DNA from 4 places in the Tigheibacillus halophilus genome. Region 4 is predicted to be linked to each of the others. Evidence: riboswitches for the same ligand, from Rfam matches in the RefSeq annotation. Region 4 holds a riboswitch; each other region holds the start of a gene.
What was found. A riboswitch is a leader RNA that binds a small molecule or an ion and turns the genes downstream of it on or off. The one in region 4 is predicted to bind S-adenosylmethionine.
Positions count from the first base shown of each region.

Region 1 (4,394 bases), on a different contig from region 4:
CCATGAGCACACCAATCGGACCTCCGCCTATGATAGCCAAAAATAACCATAGATTAGCATAACCCCATTCGTGGGACCAGCCGACGTATCCCAAAAATGTAGCGGCGCTTAGATAGGTAGCGGCAAAGGAAAGCCCAAGCAAGTATGGGCCAAGTTTTCCTCCGCCGATAGCAAAATCACTGATGCTTTTTGTTTTACCTCCGGAAACAAAACCAATACCGATCATGACGATGACAAAAATAACGAAACCTATCCATGTGTATAGCCTGATTGTCTCCATGTCCTCAACTCTCTCTTATTGTGGTTAAAGTTTTATTGCCTGTTGAAATGCGGGTTTTCTTTGCTGGGTGACTAGATGGCAGATGGACTGAACCTTTACCATATAGATTTTCCCGTAATGTACCAGCTTCATATTCAGTCCGGTAAATTCCGCGTTTTTGCAGTTCGGGCACGACATGGTCCACGAATTCTTGGAAGGTCCCTGGAGAATATGCTTGGGCAATATTAAAGCCATCTGCATCCCCCTCATCAGCCCACTGTTCTATTTGATCGGCAATTTGTTCTGGTGTGCCGATAAATTTTACAGTACCATTGCCAAGTCCGTGATTTTTAACTGCTTCTTGTAATGTCCATCTTTTTTTCGGATCTTTTGCATATAAATCCAAATTTCCTTGTACTGCTTCTGTTTTCATTTCTTCGATGTACTGATTTGGGTCATATGTTGAAAAATCAATGCCGGTATGTCCCGATAAAAGCGCTAGCGTACCTTCATAGCTGACATGGTTTGTCAGTTCTTCATATTTTTCGTAGGCCTCTTTTTCTGTGGAACCGACAATTGGCAGGATCATGGGGAATATCTTGATGTCTTCAGGCTGCCTGCCTTGCCTGCGGGTACGTTGCCTAAGATCGGCAGTATACGCTTTGACCGCCTCCAAAGAGTGATTTTTAATGAAGACACCCTCTGCGTGTTTTGCCGCGAAATCTCTTCCCCGTGGTGATGCACCGGCCTGGAATAGAACCGGTGTCCGTTGTGGGGAGGGCTCAACCAGGTGGGGGCCAGGTACATGAAAGAACTCTCCTTCATGATGTATTGCATGAATTTTTTCGGGATCGGCAAATGTATCGCTTTCCTGATCCAGTATGATTGCGCCGTCTTCCCAACTCTGTTCCCATAATTTGTATACTACTTCAAGAAATTCGTCAGCACGATCATAACGTAAATCATGGGGGAGACGTTGCGGCAATCCCAGGTTAGTAGCCTCACTTTCCAAATAAGAAGTCACGATATTCCATGCAATTCGCCCCTTGGATAGGTGATCAAGTGTAGACAACTGCCTTGCAAGAGCATATGGTTGTGCATAGGTAGCTGATATCGTTACTGCAAAACCAAGATTTTCTGTAACTGCAGCCATTGCAGAAATAGGTAAAACCGGATCGTGGGCAGGAAATTGCACAGCATGCTGGGCCGCGGGTTTGAAGCTGTTTTGATAGACGCTGTATGTGCCGAGAACATCAGCAATAAACATGGCGTCGAACTTTCCTTTTTCGAGAATTTGAGCCGCTTCTGTCCAATAAGAAATACGATGATGGTTTGTTCCTTGATCCTTTGGATGTTTCCACAATCCAGTCGAATGTGGGGAAGGGGAATGTTGGATAAAACCGTTTAAATGAATTTGTTTAGTCATTATGCAAGACTCCTTTATTTTTGATTAAATATATAGGTTTAGTTGGTTTAATACTGTGGTTAGCCACAATGATGATGATGCATCGTTGTTAATAGGTTGGATGTTCTACGATAACCTGGGATGCTTTTAATGCAACCGGATTGGCAAGTGTATCACCTACAGGGCAATGAGTCTCGATAAACTCTTGATAAGCACTGATTTTTTCTGCTGGTGCCTCTGTATCAATATGAAAAATGTAACGAATGTTAGAGAAACCCGGTCTGACATTCGATTTATTCAGAAATCCGTCCGTATCCAGATCACCTTCAACTGTTACCCTGAAGCCTTTCAAGTCAATACCGAATTGTGAGGCGTAAGTCCGAGCCACGATGGCCTGGCAGGCGCCTAAGGCTGATAAGACTACTTCTACAGGATTCATTCCTTTGTCTGAGCCTCCGAGCTCTTGTGGTTCATCGATGAGAATGCGGTGTCCCCGTGATTCGGTTTCTACTAATAGATTCTCCTTCCAGGTTGCTGTTGCGGTGAATGTTTGTTTTGCCATACTGTTTTCTTCTCCTTTCAATTTGCGAAACTTTTACTTTTTCCTACTCTTCGTGACATTGCTAGGCGTACAGCTAGTGAACAGGGTGAAGCTTAAATTCTTTTCTTGTACCAAAAAGACCCTTCTCCGCATTGGAAAAGGGTCCACAAAAATAATTTCTTTTTGCGCAAACCTTCTCATCTGCGAAATGCTGGGCATTTCTCTGAATTTGGCACCGTAATCTGTTGTGAGATTCGGTTGCCGAGAGTTCACAGGGTCAGTCCCTCCCTCTCTCTTGATAAGAAGCAAATATGTGCTATTTAATTGATTATAAGCAATCTTATCACAAAAAAAATAACTGTCAACCAATTTTGAAAAAAATGTAAAGCTACACCTTCCATTTTCCACACTGGAGATGCAAACAAGATTTAGTCCAGTTTCACTTTTTTCAGTCTGAGTGCGTTCAATACGACGGTGACAGAACTGCACGCCATCGCGGCGGCGGCAATCCATGGTGGCATAACCCCGACAATTGCCAAGGGGATCATCAGGATATTGTAGAGAAAGGCCCAAGTGAAATTTTGTTTAATGTTCTTCATTGTTTTTTTACTGATAGCAACAGCGTCTGTCAGCTGCAGTAAATCATCATTGACTATCGTGACCCCGCCCGCATCCAGGGCAATGTCTGAACCTGCTCCAATGGCAATGCCAACATCAGCAACTGCAAGTGCCGGCGAGTCATTCATCCCATCTCCAACCATTGCAACAGTGTGTCCTTCCTTTTGCAGCTGTTTGATTACGGCAGACTTTTCCTGTGGTGTCATTTCAGCCTGGAAATGTCTAATACCTGTTTTGCCCGCGACCTGTTTTGCGGCAAACTGATTATCGCCAGTCAACATGATGACGGGGAACTTCCTTTTACTTAACGTTGACACTATTTTGGCTGCGTGAGGTCTTATCTGATCTGTGACAGCGATGAATCCAACAAATTTTTCATCCATAAAACAGACCATGACAGTTTTTCCTTCATGCTCCAGTTTTTTCAGTAAATCAGCTTCTGTTTTAGAAAATCGCTGTTTTTCCTGTAAATGTCGCCGATTTGCTATGAAAACTGGCTTACTCAAAACGTATCCTTTTATTCCTGCACCTGGGAGCATTGAGACAGCTGTGGCATCTGGCAGACGCATGTGATGTTTTCTTGCTTCTGACACGACTGCGTTGGCAAGTGGATGGTTTGCTGCATTCTCCAGTGCTCCCATATAAAGAAGCAGTTGATTGTTAGTTATCCCATTTACGTAGATATCACTCACTTCCGGTGTGCCCTGGGTGAGTGTGCCGGTCTTATCAAACAGGAACACATCACATGAAGCAAGACGTTCCAGAAATTGACCTTCTTTGAACAAAATACCGTGCTGGGCTGCACGTCCACTTCCAACCATCACAGATGTCGGGGTAGCAAGTCCTAAAGCACATGGACAGGCAATGATCAATACCGCAATAGTTCTTTCTAAAGCGATATTGAACTGTCCTGTTTCCAGCACGATATACCAAGTGATAAAAGTGCAGGAAGCGAGGAATAGAACAATAGGCACGAAGATGCCGGTAATTCTATCTGCAATATGCTGGATCGGCGCTTTCTCAGATTGCGCTTCTTCCACAATATGGATAATTTGTGCCAGCGCTGTATCAGCTTTGGCTTTCGTTACAATTATTTTCAATGAGCCATGATGGTTGATAGTGCCGGCATATACATACTTTCCAGCATCCTTTTCAGTAGGCAGGCTCTCACCTGTCAGCAGTGACTCATCCACAGTGGAACTCCCGGAAAGAACTTGTCCGTCAATAGGAATTCTTTCCCCGGGTTTCACTAAAATGATATTTCCGGGCTCTAAAATCGAAACCTCCATACGTTTTTCCATGCCGTTGCTGAGCACCGTTGCCATATTGGTTTGTAATTCGTATAGTTTTTTGATGGATGCTGTCGTCTTTGCCTTTGTACTGGCTTCTAATCGTTTTCCTAATAAAATAAAGGTAAATATAAAAGCACTTGTTTCGTAATAGAGAACGATATTTTGGGATGAATGGTCTGTATAAAACGAGGTGAATGTGAGATAGTGGCTGTAAAAGAAGGCAGCAGAGGTGCTCAGTACAACTAAAACATCCATGTTTGCACTCTTGTGCTGCAAGGC
Region 1 covers NZ_JBHUIZ010000017.1:85,719-90,112, forward strand. Annotated here, with positions in the region: gene ACFSMW_RS18845 (sodium:solute symporter family protein) at 1-280, opposite strand, end outside; gene ACFSMW_RS18850 (LLM class flavin-dependent oxidoreductase) at 285-1,688, opposite strand; gene ACFSMW_RS18855 (OsmC family protein) at 1,774-2,226, opposite strand; SAM riboswitch class I at 2,400-2,510, opposite strand; gene ACFSMW_RS18860 (heavy metal translocating P-type ATPase) at 2,634-4,394, opposite strand, start outside.
Region 1: it holds a riboswitch for S-adenosylmethionine, as region 4 does, so the genes downstream of both, ACFSMW_RS18855 (OsmC family protein) here and ACFSMW_RS07600 (sodium:solute symporter family protein) in region 4, are expected to answer to the same signal.

Region 2 (4,394 bases), on a different contig from region 4:
TACCGGATGCATCTGCAGTTAAGAATATGATTGTATTTGGATGTCCGGCAACGCTTGGTTCAACAATATTGTCCATATTATCTAATTGATAAGCTGCTCTTGTATTTTCAGTCAAAGATGTATCGCTATAATCTGGTACGCGCGTATCCTCATCGAGTACCACATTTTCCAGAACAGTGCCAAAGCGGATAGCATTATAAATTTGCGGTTCCTTTTCAGCAGACAGATTGATACATTTTGCATAACATCCGCCTTCAATATTGAATACACCGTGTGGACTCCAAGCATGTTCATCATCACCGATGAGTTTTCGGTATGGGTCAGCAGACAGCGTTGTTTTACCTGTGCCTGATAACCCGAAGAACAAAGCGACATCACCTTCCTGGCCGACATTGGCGGAGCAATGCATTGTTAGGATGTCATTTTGCGGCAGAAGAAAATTCATGACAGAAAAAATGGATTTTTTGATTTCCCCGGCATATTCTGTTCCGCCGATCAATATAATGCGATGTTTGAATGATACACAGACAAATGCTTCCGAATTAGTCCCATCCACTTCCGGATTTGCTTTGAAGGTCGGTGCGGAAATCACGGTGAACTCCGCCTCGTGATCTATTAGTTCCTTTTCATCAGGCCTAATGAAAAGCTGTTTGGCAAATAGGTTGTGCCAGGCAAATTCATTGATTACCTGGATGGGCAAGCGATAGTCAGGGTCGGCTCCTGCAAAGCCCTTGAAACGAAAGAGCTCACTTTTTCCTTCTAAATGTGCAACAACTTTATGAAGTAATTTTACAAATACTGATTCGTCAAGTGACTGGTTTACAAGCCCCCAGTCAACCAGATTACTGGTCAATTCATCTCGGATGATGAACTTGTCTTTTGGTGAGCGTCCAGTGTATTTGCCGGTAGTGGCCCTTATTGCGCCGGTGGAGGTCAGAACCCCCTCATTCGTAGAAGTGATTTTTTCAACAAGTCGGGCTGTGCTCAAATTTTCATGCAAATTTGGATGATTGCACAGTTTGTTCACTAAAGACGTTCTTTCCATCATGTTCATCATTCAGATAACCTGCCTTTTTAGTAGTGTAGAAATTCATTCGATAAGTAATAATCAGGATCAGACACAGAATGTGTTGCTGTTGCAACAGATTAGGTTAAAATGGTATTACAAGTCCGCAAACGATAGAATAAGAAATATGCTCTCTTTCCTGTTTATGGCAAATGTAATGTTTCTGCATATTAGTATAACACATTGAAATTAATAATCCATACTAATAAATTATTTTTTTATCTATATATGTAGAAGTCGTAAAAAGTTGACAGCTCTTGCTCATTTCGTTAACATTAGTACCGAGCGGATACTCTTATTCAGAGCTGGTGGAGGGACAGTCCCGATGAAACCCGGCAACCATCACCTACGTGAATTGGTGCTAACCTGTTGCAAGGGCTAACTCCTTGAACAATAAGAGCGAAAGGCTTTTCCTTTCCTCTGGCATGGCAGGAAGGGTTTTTTATTTGCCTTAAAGCACGTCATGAATCTTCTATAAAAAAGCTGCCTGCACATACAAAAGAGTGAATGAAGCTTTTATTGAAAACATGAAAAAAGTAATTTAAATCTCTTGATACTAAGGGGAGTTCCGTACCATATATTAAAGGGAGGATTTAGCCTTATGGCTAAAAATCGTCGTTTGTTTACATCTGAATCGGTTACCGAAGGGCATCCTGATAAAATATGTGACCAGATTTCAGATGCTATTTTAGATGAAATTATCAGTAAAGATCCTAATGCAAGAGTGGCATGTGAAACTACAGTAACTACTGGTCTTGTACTTGTTTCTGGAGAAATCACTACGAGTACGTATGTCGATATACCAGCAATTGTCAGACAAACAATCAAAGAAATCGGTTATACGAGAGCCAAATATGGTTTTGATGCGGAAACTTGTGCGGTATTGACTGCAATCGATGAACAGTCTCCGGATATTGCCAGTGGTGTAGATACAGCGTACGAAGCACGCCAGGGAAAACAAACTGAAGAAGAAATAGCTGCAATCGGTGCAGGTGATCAGGGGCTTATGTTCGGCTTTGCCTGCGATGAAACGCCAGAACTGATGCCTTTACCGATTTCTTTGGCGCATAAGCTTGCCAAAAAGCTCTCTGATGTACGTAAAGAACATGTGTTGGATTATTTGCGCCCAGATGGAAAAACACAAGTAACCGTTGAATATGATGAAAATGATAAACCAATGCGTATCGATACTATCGTTATTTCGACACAACACCATCCTGACATCGAAACGGAACAGATTGAAAGAGACTTGAAAGAAAAGGTGATCAATCCAATAGTTCCTGTTGAATTATTGGATGAAGATACCAAATATTTCATTAATCCTACCGGCCGATTCGTCATAGGTGGACCGCAGGGGGATGCAGGTCTGACGGGACGTAAGATCATCGTGGACACGTATGGCGGTTATGCACGGCATGGGGGCGGCGCTTTCAGTGGTAAAGATGCTACGAAAGTTGACCGTTCAGCCGCCTATGCTGCACGTTATGTAGCGAAAAACATCGTATCCGCCGGACTTGCAAAATCCTGCGAAGTTCAACTGGCATATGCGATCGGTGTTGCTGAGCCGGTTTCCATCGCAATCAATACTTTTGAAACTGGAAAAGTAAGTGAAGAAGCATTAGTATCCGCTGTGAGGGACATTTTTGACTTGCGCCCGGCGGGCATTATTCAGATGTTACAGCTTAAACAGCCTATTTTTAGAAAGACGGCTGCATACGGGCATTTCGGGAGAACTGACGTGTTATTCCCTTGGGAAAAAACAGATAAAATCTCAGAACTGAAGGCTGTTACTGAAAAAGTTTCACAGTAAAACGGCCAGGCTCATCGTTACGAGCGGATAGGTTCACTATCATCCGTTTAAAAAAGGTTATTTCCATTTCGCTTAGAGAAGATGGGAATGATCTTTTTTTCTTTGTTTAATTGATGCATGTTTCCCGCCATATTGTTAAAAAATAGGGAAAAGGAAATTGTCAGCTCTTGAATGGTCTTGCGTGAAATGGCGGAAAATAATTGTGATTAATTGAACCAAAGAGCTATCGAAAAGATAATTGTTTTATGATATACTTTCTAAAGTGTGTGTTCAAAAAATGGAAATGACCAACGGTGTTCAAGCTGATCTTTATCGAGTGAAGGCTTGTATAGTATTGCTGATGTCGGTTGCCCTTGCGTCACGGGATTGCTGACGAAGCTTCCTTTACAACCAGAACAAAAATACCGAGCTGTTGGAGTATGGGGAGGGCCATTTCAAAGTGTTTTTTGAGCATCCTCTTAGAGTATAAATACAGTGCAGGAAAGAGGAAAAAGAATATGTGCGGATTTATCGGAATGATTCGTAACAAACCAACCAGGCCGACTAAAGAGCAAATTACGCAATTTGAAAATCAAAACAATATCATTACACATAGAGGACCGGATGATGAAGGATATTATTATGATGAGTTCGTATCGTTCGGATTCCGCCGTTTGAGCATTATCGATTTGGACAGTGGGAAACAACCCCTTAGCTACGACGATGAAAAAATATGGCTCATTTTTAATGGTGAAATTTACAATTACATCGAATTGAGAGAAGAGTTGCTGAAGGAAGGATATACGTTTGCGACTGATTCGGATACAGAAGTCATTGCTGCATTGTTTGCGAAACATAAGCAGCATGCATTTCAATATTTGCGTGGGATGTTTTCTATTTTAGTGTGGGATAAAGAAAACGAGACACTTTATGGCGCACGTGATCCTTTTGGAATCAAGCCAATGTTTTTCCATGAGGCTGCTGATGGCACTTATTTCGCATCTGAGAAAAAGAGCATAGCAATGATGCTTGAAGAAGAAAATGTGAATTTGGACGCCCTGCAGCAGTATTTAAGTTTCCAGTTCGTTCCAGAGCCAATGTCTATGACAAGCGGTATTAAAAAGGTTGAACCAGGGCATTATTTTGTTAAAAAATCAGGTGAATCGATTACGTTCCATCGCTTTTTCCATGCAGAATTCCGTCCAGTGCTGATGGATAAAAAAGGATGGATAAAACGAATTCAAGATGTAATGTATGATAGTGTCAATGTGCATATGCGCAGTGATGTACCAGTGGGTTCATTTTTGTCCGGGGGCATCGATTCGACGCTGATCGTTGCAATGGCAAAAAAATTTAATCCGAACATAAAAACTTTTTCGGTTGGATTTGCCCGTGAAGGTTTTTCCGAGATTGATGTTGCTAAAGAAACCGCAGATAAGCTTGATGTAGAAAACATCTCTTATGTTATCTCGCCAGAAGAATATGTGGAAAAATTGCCGAAAATCATGTGGCATATGGATGATCCATTAGCAGATCCCG
Region 2 covers NZ_JBHUIZ010000002.1:43,767-48,160, forward strand. Annotated here, with positions in the region: gene pckA (phosphoenolpyruvate carboxykinase (ATP)) at 1-1,048, opposite strand, end outside; SAM riboswitch class I at 1,359-1,466, shown strand; gene metK (methionine adenosyltransferase) at 1,668-2,876, shown strand; gene asnB (asparagine synthase (glutamine-hydrolyzing)) at 3,374-4,394, shown strand, end outside.
Region 2: it holds a riboswitch for S-adenosylmethionine, as region 4 does, so the genes downstream of both, metK (methionine adenosyltransferase) here and ACFSMW_RS07600 (sodium:solute symporter family protein) in region 4, are expected to answer to the same signal.

Region 3 (4,394 bases), on a different contig from region 4:
TTGTGGTGTGTGAATGTTGGCTATGGTCGAAAAGAGTTAGCCAAAGCAGCGTATGAACAAATCCAAAAACTGGCTTACACATCCATGACACAGAGCCATATGCCTGGGATTCAGCTTGCAGAAAAAGTAAACGAACTGCTTGGAGATGACTATATGATTTTTTACTCCAATAGTGGTTCTGATGCCAATGAGGTTGCTTTTAAAATTGCTCGACAATACCATCAGCAGAATGGAGAACAGGCGCGGCATAAATTCATTTCACGTTATCGTGCCTATCACGGCGGGTCAATGGGGGCTTTATCTGCTACGGGTCAGGCATTAAGAAAATATAAGTATGAGCCACTTAATTCCGGATTTCTGCACGTTTCACCGCCCGATAATTACCGGCGTCCGGATGGCATGTCAGTAAAAGCATATAATTTACAGCGGGCACAGGAACTGGAAGATAAAATCATCTGGGAGCAGAAAGAAACGGTTGCAGCAGTCATCATGGAGCCGCTAATAACAGGTGGCGGTATCCTCATTCCGGATCGCGTATATGTTGAAAAAGTACAAGAGATTTGCAAGAAACACGGTGTGTTGCTAATCATTGATGAGGTGATTTGTGGTTTTGGCAGAACAGGTAAAATGTTTGGCCATCAGCATTTCAACATCAAACCCGATATGGTGACAATGGCGAAAGGATTGACCAGTGCTTATTTACCTTTATCTGTTACTGCGGTCCGAAAAGATATATATAAAGTTTTTGAGAGTAACGGAGAAAACAATCATTTCCGTCATGTAAACACGTTTGGTGGGAACCCTGCAGCATGCGCAGTGGCACTTAAAAATATAGAAATCCTGGAAAAAGAAAATTTGGTCGAAAGATCGGCATTGTTAGGAGAACGATTACAAAACGAGCTTGCAGAATTGAAGAATCATCCGTTTGTTGGCGATGTTCGCGGTTTAGGTTTTCTATTGGGGATTGAAATGGTGGAGGATAAGAAAACAAAGCAACCAGCCCTGCCAAAGCGAGTAAATAAAATCATCAGTGATTGTAAAGCAAAAGGACTGATCATCGGCAAAAATGGTGATACAGTTGAGGGATACAACAATATATTAGCGCTGTGTCCTCCACTTTCTTGTACAGATGAAGATGTAGCATATATTGTTTCTGTTATGAAAGAAGTATTCAAGGAAAACACGCCTTGATGACAGCAATGATTTGAGTGATATCCGTAACATAGAGGGCATGAAGAAGAGGAACGCTGCATGATACAGAGCACTCTTCTTCATTTTAATTTCAGTATGAAAATGGAAAAGACGTCTTTCCATATATTGAAGTGATAGCACCATACTTAAAGAAACTTTACGAAGCTTGATTCGGATATTGGCTAGCCCCCTTTTTCTAGTGTTCTTGCATTTTCGCTTCTTCTTTCGTTCTGTGGATGGTACCAAATGGATGCTCGGGAGGAGCGTAGATTGAATACAGTTTCAGCGCTTCGTTTCCTGTATTTGTCACATTGTGCCATGTTCCTGCCGGGACCATAATCGCATCGTCCTCCGAGACGTTTTTCTGGAATAAGAGATTATTTTGGGCATTTCCCATCTGCACCAATCCATGGCCGTCTTCAATTCTTAAAAACTGGTCGACATTCCGGTGGACCTCCAAGCCGATATCCTCGCCAGGACGAATACTCATCAATGTAACCTGGAGATGTTTGCCGGTCCATAGCGCCGTGCGAAAATAATCGTTTTCTTCAGCAGCTTTTTCGATATCGGTTACAAATGGCTGCTGACCGTAATCCTGTGCCATCATTTTTCTTTCCGTGGCTGGTGCAGCTGGATAAAATTGATGCCATCCATCTGTGTAGATGTAAGGATCAATACTCCTGTTCCATCCGGAAAACGGAACAGGGTTGAAGACCGGATAAGCATTGACATAATAATATGGGTACATATTTTCATCCTTTCAAAGAGTACTGCGTTACTGCATTATCCTATGCTTGGAAGGAAAATAGGTGAATGTACAGGGCGCGTTATTAGTTCATGCTGTCTAAATGAACAAGCCGGTTCGGTAAAGGTTTCATCTTTTATAAAAAGAAAGAATCATTGACTTTTCCCTTTTTTTTCGTTAAATTGAATAACTAAGATTGCTTTAGCATTGAAAACTGAATAGAAGTGACATCTCTTATGAAGAGTAGTGGAGGGAATAGGCCCAATGAAGCTACAGCAACCTTTCATGTAAAATGAACTGGTGCTAAATCCTACAAAATGACTATTTTGAAAAATAAGAGAGGCTGTTTTGCTAATGTGCCTCTCTATGATGGAGAGGCTTTTTATTTTTATGCCGTTATAGGAGACAGGGGAGAGGCAGAGTGAACGAAGAAAAAGGAAGTTTTATCGCATTATTACCATTGGTTGTATTCGTACTGCTGTTTATTGGGACAGGTATCATTTCCAAAGACTTTTCCAATATGCCGATTAATGTGGCGCTGGTTATTGCAGCTGCCCTGGCGTTAACGATGAATAGAAAGCGAACGTTGATGGAAAAAGTGGAGACATTTTCAAAAGGTGGCGGGAATCCTAATATTATTTTAATGGCGATGATTTTTATTTTGGCAGGTGCTTTCGCCGAGGTTGCCAAAGGGATGGGTGCAGTGGAGGCTACAGTCAATCTGGGGATGTCTTTTCTTCCAGGCAATATGCTGATGGTAGGGATGTTTGTCATCGGCTGCTTCATTTCCATTTCGATGGGCACATCGACAGGAACTGTTGTAGCGCTGGCACCAATTGGAATAGGTATTGCGGAGCAGACGGATATCTCATTGGCCCTCTCTATGGCGACAGTGGTCGGTGGAGCTATGTTTGGTGATAACCTATCCATGATCTCCGATACCACCATCGCGGCGGTGCGTACACAACATACTAAGATGAGAGATAAATTCAAGGTAAACTTTTTTATTGTGCTGCCAGGGGCCATTGTGACTGCTGTCATTCTAGGTCTTATTACGATGAATGCACAAGCCGCGGTTTCCCAGGAGTACTCCTTTGAACTCTTGAAGGTGCTGCCTTATTTAGCGGTTCTGATTGCTGCAATCGTTGGCGTGCATGTGCTGGTTGTATTGTTTGGCGGAACGCTGTTTGCCGGCATTATTGGATGGATGGATGGGAGTTACAGTCTTTCGACGTTTTTTAAAGCAGTTTCAGAAGGTATCATGAGTATGGAAAATCTCGCTATCATTGCTATTATTATTGGCGGCATGGTAGAGCTTATCAAATTTAACGGTGGCATTACTTTCCTGTTGCACGTTATTACGAAACGAATCAAATCAAAAAAAGGTGCAGAAGCAGGTATAGCGGGGCTGGTCAGCGCGACAGATATTGCAACATCGAATAATACTATTTCTATCATCATTACCGGTCCGTTGGCCAAAAGCGTCGCTGATGAATACGATATCGATCCGCGGAAAACGGCCAGTTTGCTTGATATTTTTTCCAGCTGTTTTCAAGGAATAATTCCTTATGGCGGCCAGTTACTTGCTGCCTCCGGACTTGCTGCCATTTCGCCTGTGACCATCATGCCGTACTCCTTTTACCCTTTCATGCTTGGCATTTGCGGTATTGTCGCCATCTTGATAGGTTATCCAAAATGGAAAAATTTAAGAAAACCGGAAAAACAAGTGAAAACAAAGGCAACTTCAAAAATGTGACGAATGGTTTCTCGAAAGTGATGGGGAGAGAAGGAATGAAAAATGAATCAGCAAGAAAGCTCTGGGAAGTGACTGTAAGAAAAATCCATGCACAACGATCAGATGTGAAGCGCCCTTCAAAGAAGGGGATCGTTCATTAGCTTATTGGCAAATGGAGTATAAACAGTGCTTTGCAGGAGAATGAAAGAGGATGGTCAAGGAGTTCAAAGATGATATGCTGATAGTCTGTGAAAGGTTTAAGGTTGTTTATCTGTAAAAATGTATATGTTGAAAAAGCAAGCTCCATGAAAAAAGGCACCTTTCCCAGGTGCCTTTCTTTATGGGTACCGAACTTTTTAAAACTATTGTTATGCTTCTTTTGTCGCTTCAAGTTCAATGGAAATTTTCACATCATCTCCGACAAGCACTCCGCCAGTTTCCAATTTCGAATTCCAAGTAAGCCCGAAGTCTTTGCGGTTCAACTTACCTTCTCCGCTGAAGCCGGCAACTTCATTACCCCATGGGTCTTTTCCGGAGCCTTCGTAGGTGACGTGGAATGTTAGCGGCTTTGTAGTTCCGCGTATCGTCATGTCACCAGTAATATCATATTCGCCTTGCCCTTTACGGACGATCTCCGTTGCCTTGAATGTCATTTTAGGATGATTTTCAGTATCAAAAAAATCAGCCGAACGCAAATGTTCATCGCGTCCTTTGTTACGTGTT
Region 3 covers NZ_JBHUIZ010000003.1:37,708-42,101, forward strand. Annotated here, with positions in the region: gene ACFSMW_RS00725 (aspartate aminotransferase family protein) at 1-1,191, shown strand, start outside; gene ACFSMW_RS00730 (cupin domain-containing protein) at 1,388-1,939, opposite strand; SAM riboswitch class I at 2,168-2,276, shown strand; gene ACFSMW_RS00735 (Na+/H+ antiporter NhaC family protein) at 2,358-3,692, shown strand; gene ACFSMW_RS00740 (YceI family protein) at 4,040-4,394, opposite strand, start outside.
Region 3: it holds a riboswitch for S-adenosylmethionine, as region 4 does, so the genes downstream of both, ACFSMW_RS00735 (Na+/H+ antiporter NhaC family protein) here and ACFSMW_RS07600 (sodium:solute symporter family protein) in region 4, are expected to answer to the same signal.

Region 4 (4,394 bases):
TTGTGGTGGAATTTATCCAGCTTATAAAACAACAGCAATATCACTTGCAACGCTGTTATAATAATTGGAAAACCAAACGTTAGCATTTTCATCATGTCTTTTGCATTGTCTGTCACTGCAGCGGGGTCATAGCCGGCAAACCCTAAAGCAAACCCTACCAAAGAAGATCCTATAGCAACACCTACCTTTAGTGAAAAGCTATAACTGGATGTTAATAATCCTTCCAGCCGATTGCCGAACTTCCACTCATGGTAATCTATCGAATCTCCCAGCATTGTCAGATTAGCAGGATCACCGAACCCAACTAATATATTTGCCAGGAAAAATAAAGTGGAGAATAGAATTGTTGAATCGCTTCCAAGCAGGTATAGAACAATAAACAGTACGGTTGCTATGGCATACATGATCACACTGGAATTTCTGCTTCCCCATCTTTTTAGAACAAAGAAAGCTAAAACTGTCCCAAGCAGATTCGCAACATTGAGCAAGGTCAAATAAAACGGTATCATTCCGGGTTGTCCAAGGTAATACTTAATATAGTATATTAAAGCTGCATTCATCGTCCCTGATCGAAGAAACCACAATGTGGCACTAATCGAAACAAGACTCCAGCTTCTATTTTTCATCATATCTTTTACGGATTGACCTAAACTAACCAGCTTATCCGTGTTTTTGGGAACAACTCGCTCATGACAGCTCTTAAAGGTAACGAAGTACAAAACTGTAGCAACCACTGAATAAATACCCATCGTAATAGGAAACCCTATTTTCTCATCGCCATTGCCAAGTAAACTTGCCAGAGGTAATGTAGCCGCAGCAACAATGATCGTTGCAATCGTCCTGCCCATTCCCCTGTAACTATTGAGCTCCGCTTTCTCCCCTGAATCCCTGGTCATCCTCGGCATCAGCGATGCATAAGGCAAATTAATGGCAGTAAATGCCATTCCAAGCAGGGTGTAGGTTATATACGCGTAAACCAATTTCCCTCCTTCTGAAAAGCTTGGCGTAATAAAAGTCAGCACGCTGATAACAGCTAATGGAATAGGCAAATAAAGTAAATATGGTCTCGTTTTTCCATGCTTACTTTTTGTTTTATCAATAACAATTCCCATCAAGGGATCATTGATGGCATCCCATAACCGGGTAACAATAAACAATGTACCTGCAGCAGCAGCCGTTATCCCAAAAATATCCGTGTAAAAGAAAAGCAAGTAACTTGAAACCATGCCCCACACAAAATTCGAAGCAATATCACCAATGCCATAGCCTATTTTTTCCTTCGTGCTTATCTTACCTGTCACATTCGCACCCTGTACTTCTGTTTCCTTTAATGCATCGGCCAATACCAACGCCTCCCCCTGAAATGTTATCGAACCCGCTCTTCGTCTCTTTGATCACCGCTTTCATTACTTCAGTTTGATTTGATTCATCGTTAACCCGTTTCCACTAACTCAACTAATCAAAAAATTAAATCAGTAAACCGCTGCCAAAACTATTAATATACTCGGTACCGAATTGTCCATTTTCCGCTGTGTGCCGAACCGGTTACTTGGAAACGAATTCATTTGTTCATGCAAGTAAATGCACAACTAAATTAAATTAATTAACAAACTAAATATAATAGTTAATCCAAAGATTGTCAACAGTCCTGTTATGTTAAATTTTCGCTGGAATTTATTTTTATCTATCTTGGTAAGGTTGTCCACCAGCGTTCTTGGAAACGGCGTCGTTTGTTACGTTGATGCATTTAAAGCGATATGTTGCGTCATCTTTTTAACAAATCTACATTCCAGCTTTCAAGTTTAAAACCAATTTACAGAGATTTCCAAAAAGCGTTTGACAACGTTTATTTGAAAGTTTATAATTCACTATAATTTAATATATTACGTTTCATTCTTATCAAGAGAGGTGGAGGGACTGACCCTGTGAAGCCTCAGCAACCAGCAGACACTGCATGGTGCTAATTTCAGGGGATACACTGTATTCCGAAGATGAGAAAAATCGAAGCATGATTGAAACACATCATCCTTCTCTCATCTTATGGGAGGAGGTTTTTTATTGTAAAAAGAACAATAAGCAGGGATTTTTACATAAATAAAGTATTTTTATAGGAATAATATATTTTAAAACGGAGGAATAAATCATGACAACTTATGGTTTGTGGTTAATTTTATTCGCATGTCTCTATACATTTGGATTAATAGCAGCGGGACATGTTTCACGAAAAAAAGCCAATCGGCATACAGGGTTTTTCGTTGGCGGCCGAGCTTTCAATAAATGGATCGTCGCCTTTTGCATAACCGGTTTATTTTCAGGATCTACATTTATATCAATAGTCGAATTGTCCTATCTATCTGGCGTATCAGCAATTTGGTATGGAGTCGCGGAAACGACACAAATATTGATTATAGCTTTCTTGATCATTGGGCCATTCAGGGAAAAGTTGGTAGTCACCGTTTCCGGAATGATCGGAAACCGTTATGGCAGATCAGCGCTTGGTATTGGCGGTGCAATCACTGCCTTTGCTTTTCCGATGTGGTCTGTAGCTACTGCTATTGCATTTGCATCAGCCGTCCACGTATTCACTGGGGTTTCCCTGACAATATCCATCGCATTTACGGCGCTGCTTTTATATATTTATTTGCAAGCTGGCGGCATGTGGTCCATTGCGTTTACACAAACGATCAACATCTTCTTGTTCGCAGCTATGTTTGTGATAGGAATTGTTGCATTTCTGCTTAATCCTGGCATAGACGGCTTGCTTGCATATGCCACTTCCAATCCGGAAATGTTTCAATTTGGCAGCGTCGGAATTCAAATAATCGTCGCATGGTTTGGTACATTTTTGGTCAATGTGATACTGGCTCAGGCAGCATTTCAAATGGCTCTTTCCTGTAAGACACCAGAAGAGGGGCAAAAGGGATTGAAAATAGCATCCATTTTCGGCATCCCTTTCATTGTATTAGGTACATTGTTTGGAATCTCGGCTGCAATTGTTGTTCCAGGGTCCACACTTGGTTTGGTAGCGCTCCCGCAATACTTGATGGAGGTGTTGCCTGCACCCCTTGTCGGTTTATTTTTCCTCGGCGTTTGGGCTTGCGCCCTTGGATGGGGAGCACCGTGCCAATTTTCCGGTGCAACAAGTTTAGGCAAAGATGTAGGAAGCGCCCTTCATCCCACAGCCACCTCTGACCAACTCATCACATATACGAAAAGATCCTTACTGATACTCACCGTACTGATGATCGTCTTTGGCATGCTCAGGACAGAGCAATCTGCATGGTGGAATGTATTGGCCTGGACCATGAGGAATTCCGCGACATTCGCTCCAGTGGTTGCTGTATTGTTCTGGAAGCTTGCTACAAAAGGGGCCGTAGTCAGCTCTATGGTTACCGGGTTTTTATCTGGCATTGTGTGGTATCACCTTGGCGGATGGCTGCCGAATGAATTCTATTTAAATATCCACCCGGTCTGGATCGGGATGTCAGCCAATATCATCATCCTTGTCATCGTAACGTTCATACAAGAAAAAGGTAATATAAAAGTCAATTTGTTCTCAACAGGGGCAAAAAAGGGGTATTATGCATTCGCATTTAGTGTACTGTTGGTTCTTACACTTATCGCAGGATTTCACACGATTTATGATTTGGGATTACTTGGTATAACGCTGTTCACTATCATTATCAGCCTGTTCATAGCCATTATTATCTTGATACCGGAATCAAAAGCAGAGGAGCAGCCCGTGAGTCGGCAGATGTCGATGTGAAGTGAATGGAAGAAGAGGGCTATTAATAAGTAAGTTTTCTCCTGCTTCAGTTCGAAAGTGGAGCAGGAGATTCTAACAATAGACTGGCTTGACATGAGGGATTAGGCGCGCACTCCTTCTGGGATTTTCCCATGAAGGAAGGTGGTGCCATGGATACGTATAACGTATTAAGACTGATGATTTTTTTCGGCATGTTAATCGTGTTTATCGTGTCCCAAAATAAAAAATAATCCCTCCTGTGCGCTAGCCAGCTCGCGAGGAATTATTTCTCTTTCTAAGGCTGCGCCTTCCCCTTTCGTTTGGGTAGCACAATATAATATTTTTACAGGCTTTTTTATTTCCAAACAAAGCAATAAGATTAATAGCTTTGATAGATATATATTTTCAGTAGCACGGCACTTTAGTTATAACCGTTTGATTCAATCTTTTCCATCACTGAAGAGGCTGTCTCTTGAACCACTGCGTCCAAAGCTTCAATATTTTGCTTTCCTTGTGTTTGCAGCCATTCTCTTGCATCACCCTCGCCCAATTCAGAATAGATCTTTACGCCATCCTTCCAAGTGGCTCGACCGCATAAAACACCGTTAAAATTTGATCCCGCAGCATGTGCAAACCGTAACGTTTCTTG
Region 4 covers NZ_JBHUIZ010000005.1:265,580-269,973, reverse strand. Annotated here, with positions in the region: gene ACFSMW_RS07605 (MFS transporter) at 1-1,343, opposite strand, end outside; SAM riboswitch class I at 1,894-1,998, shown strand; gene ACFSMW_RS07600 (sodium:solute symporter family protein) at 2,144-3,766, shown strand; gene lacD (tagatose-bisphosphate aldolase) at 4,167-4,394, opposite strand, start outside.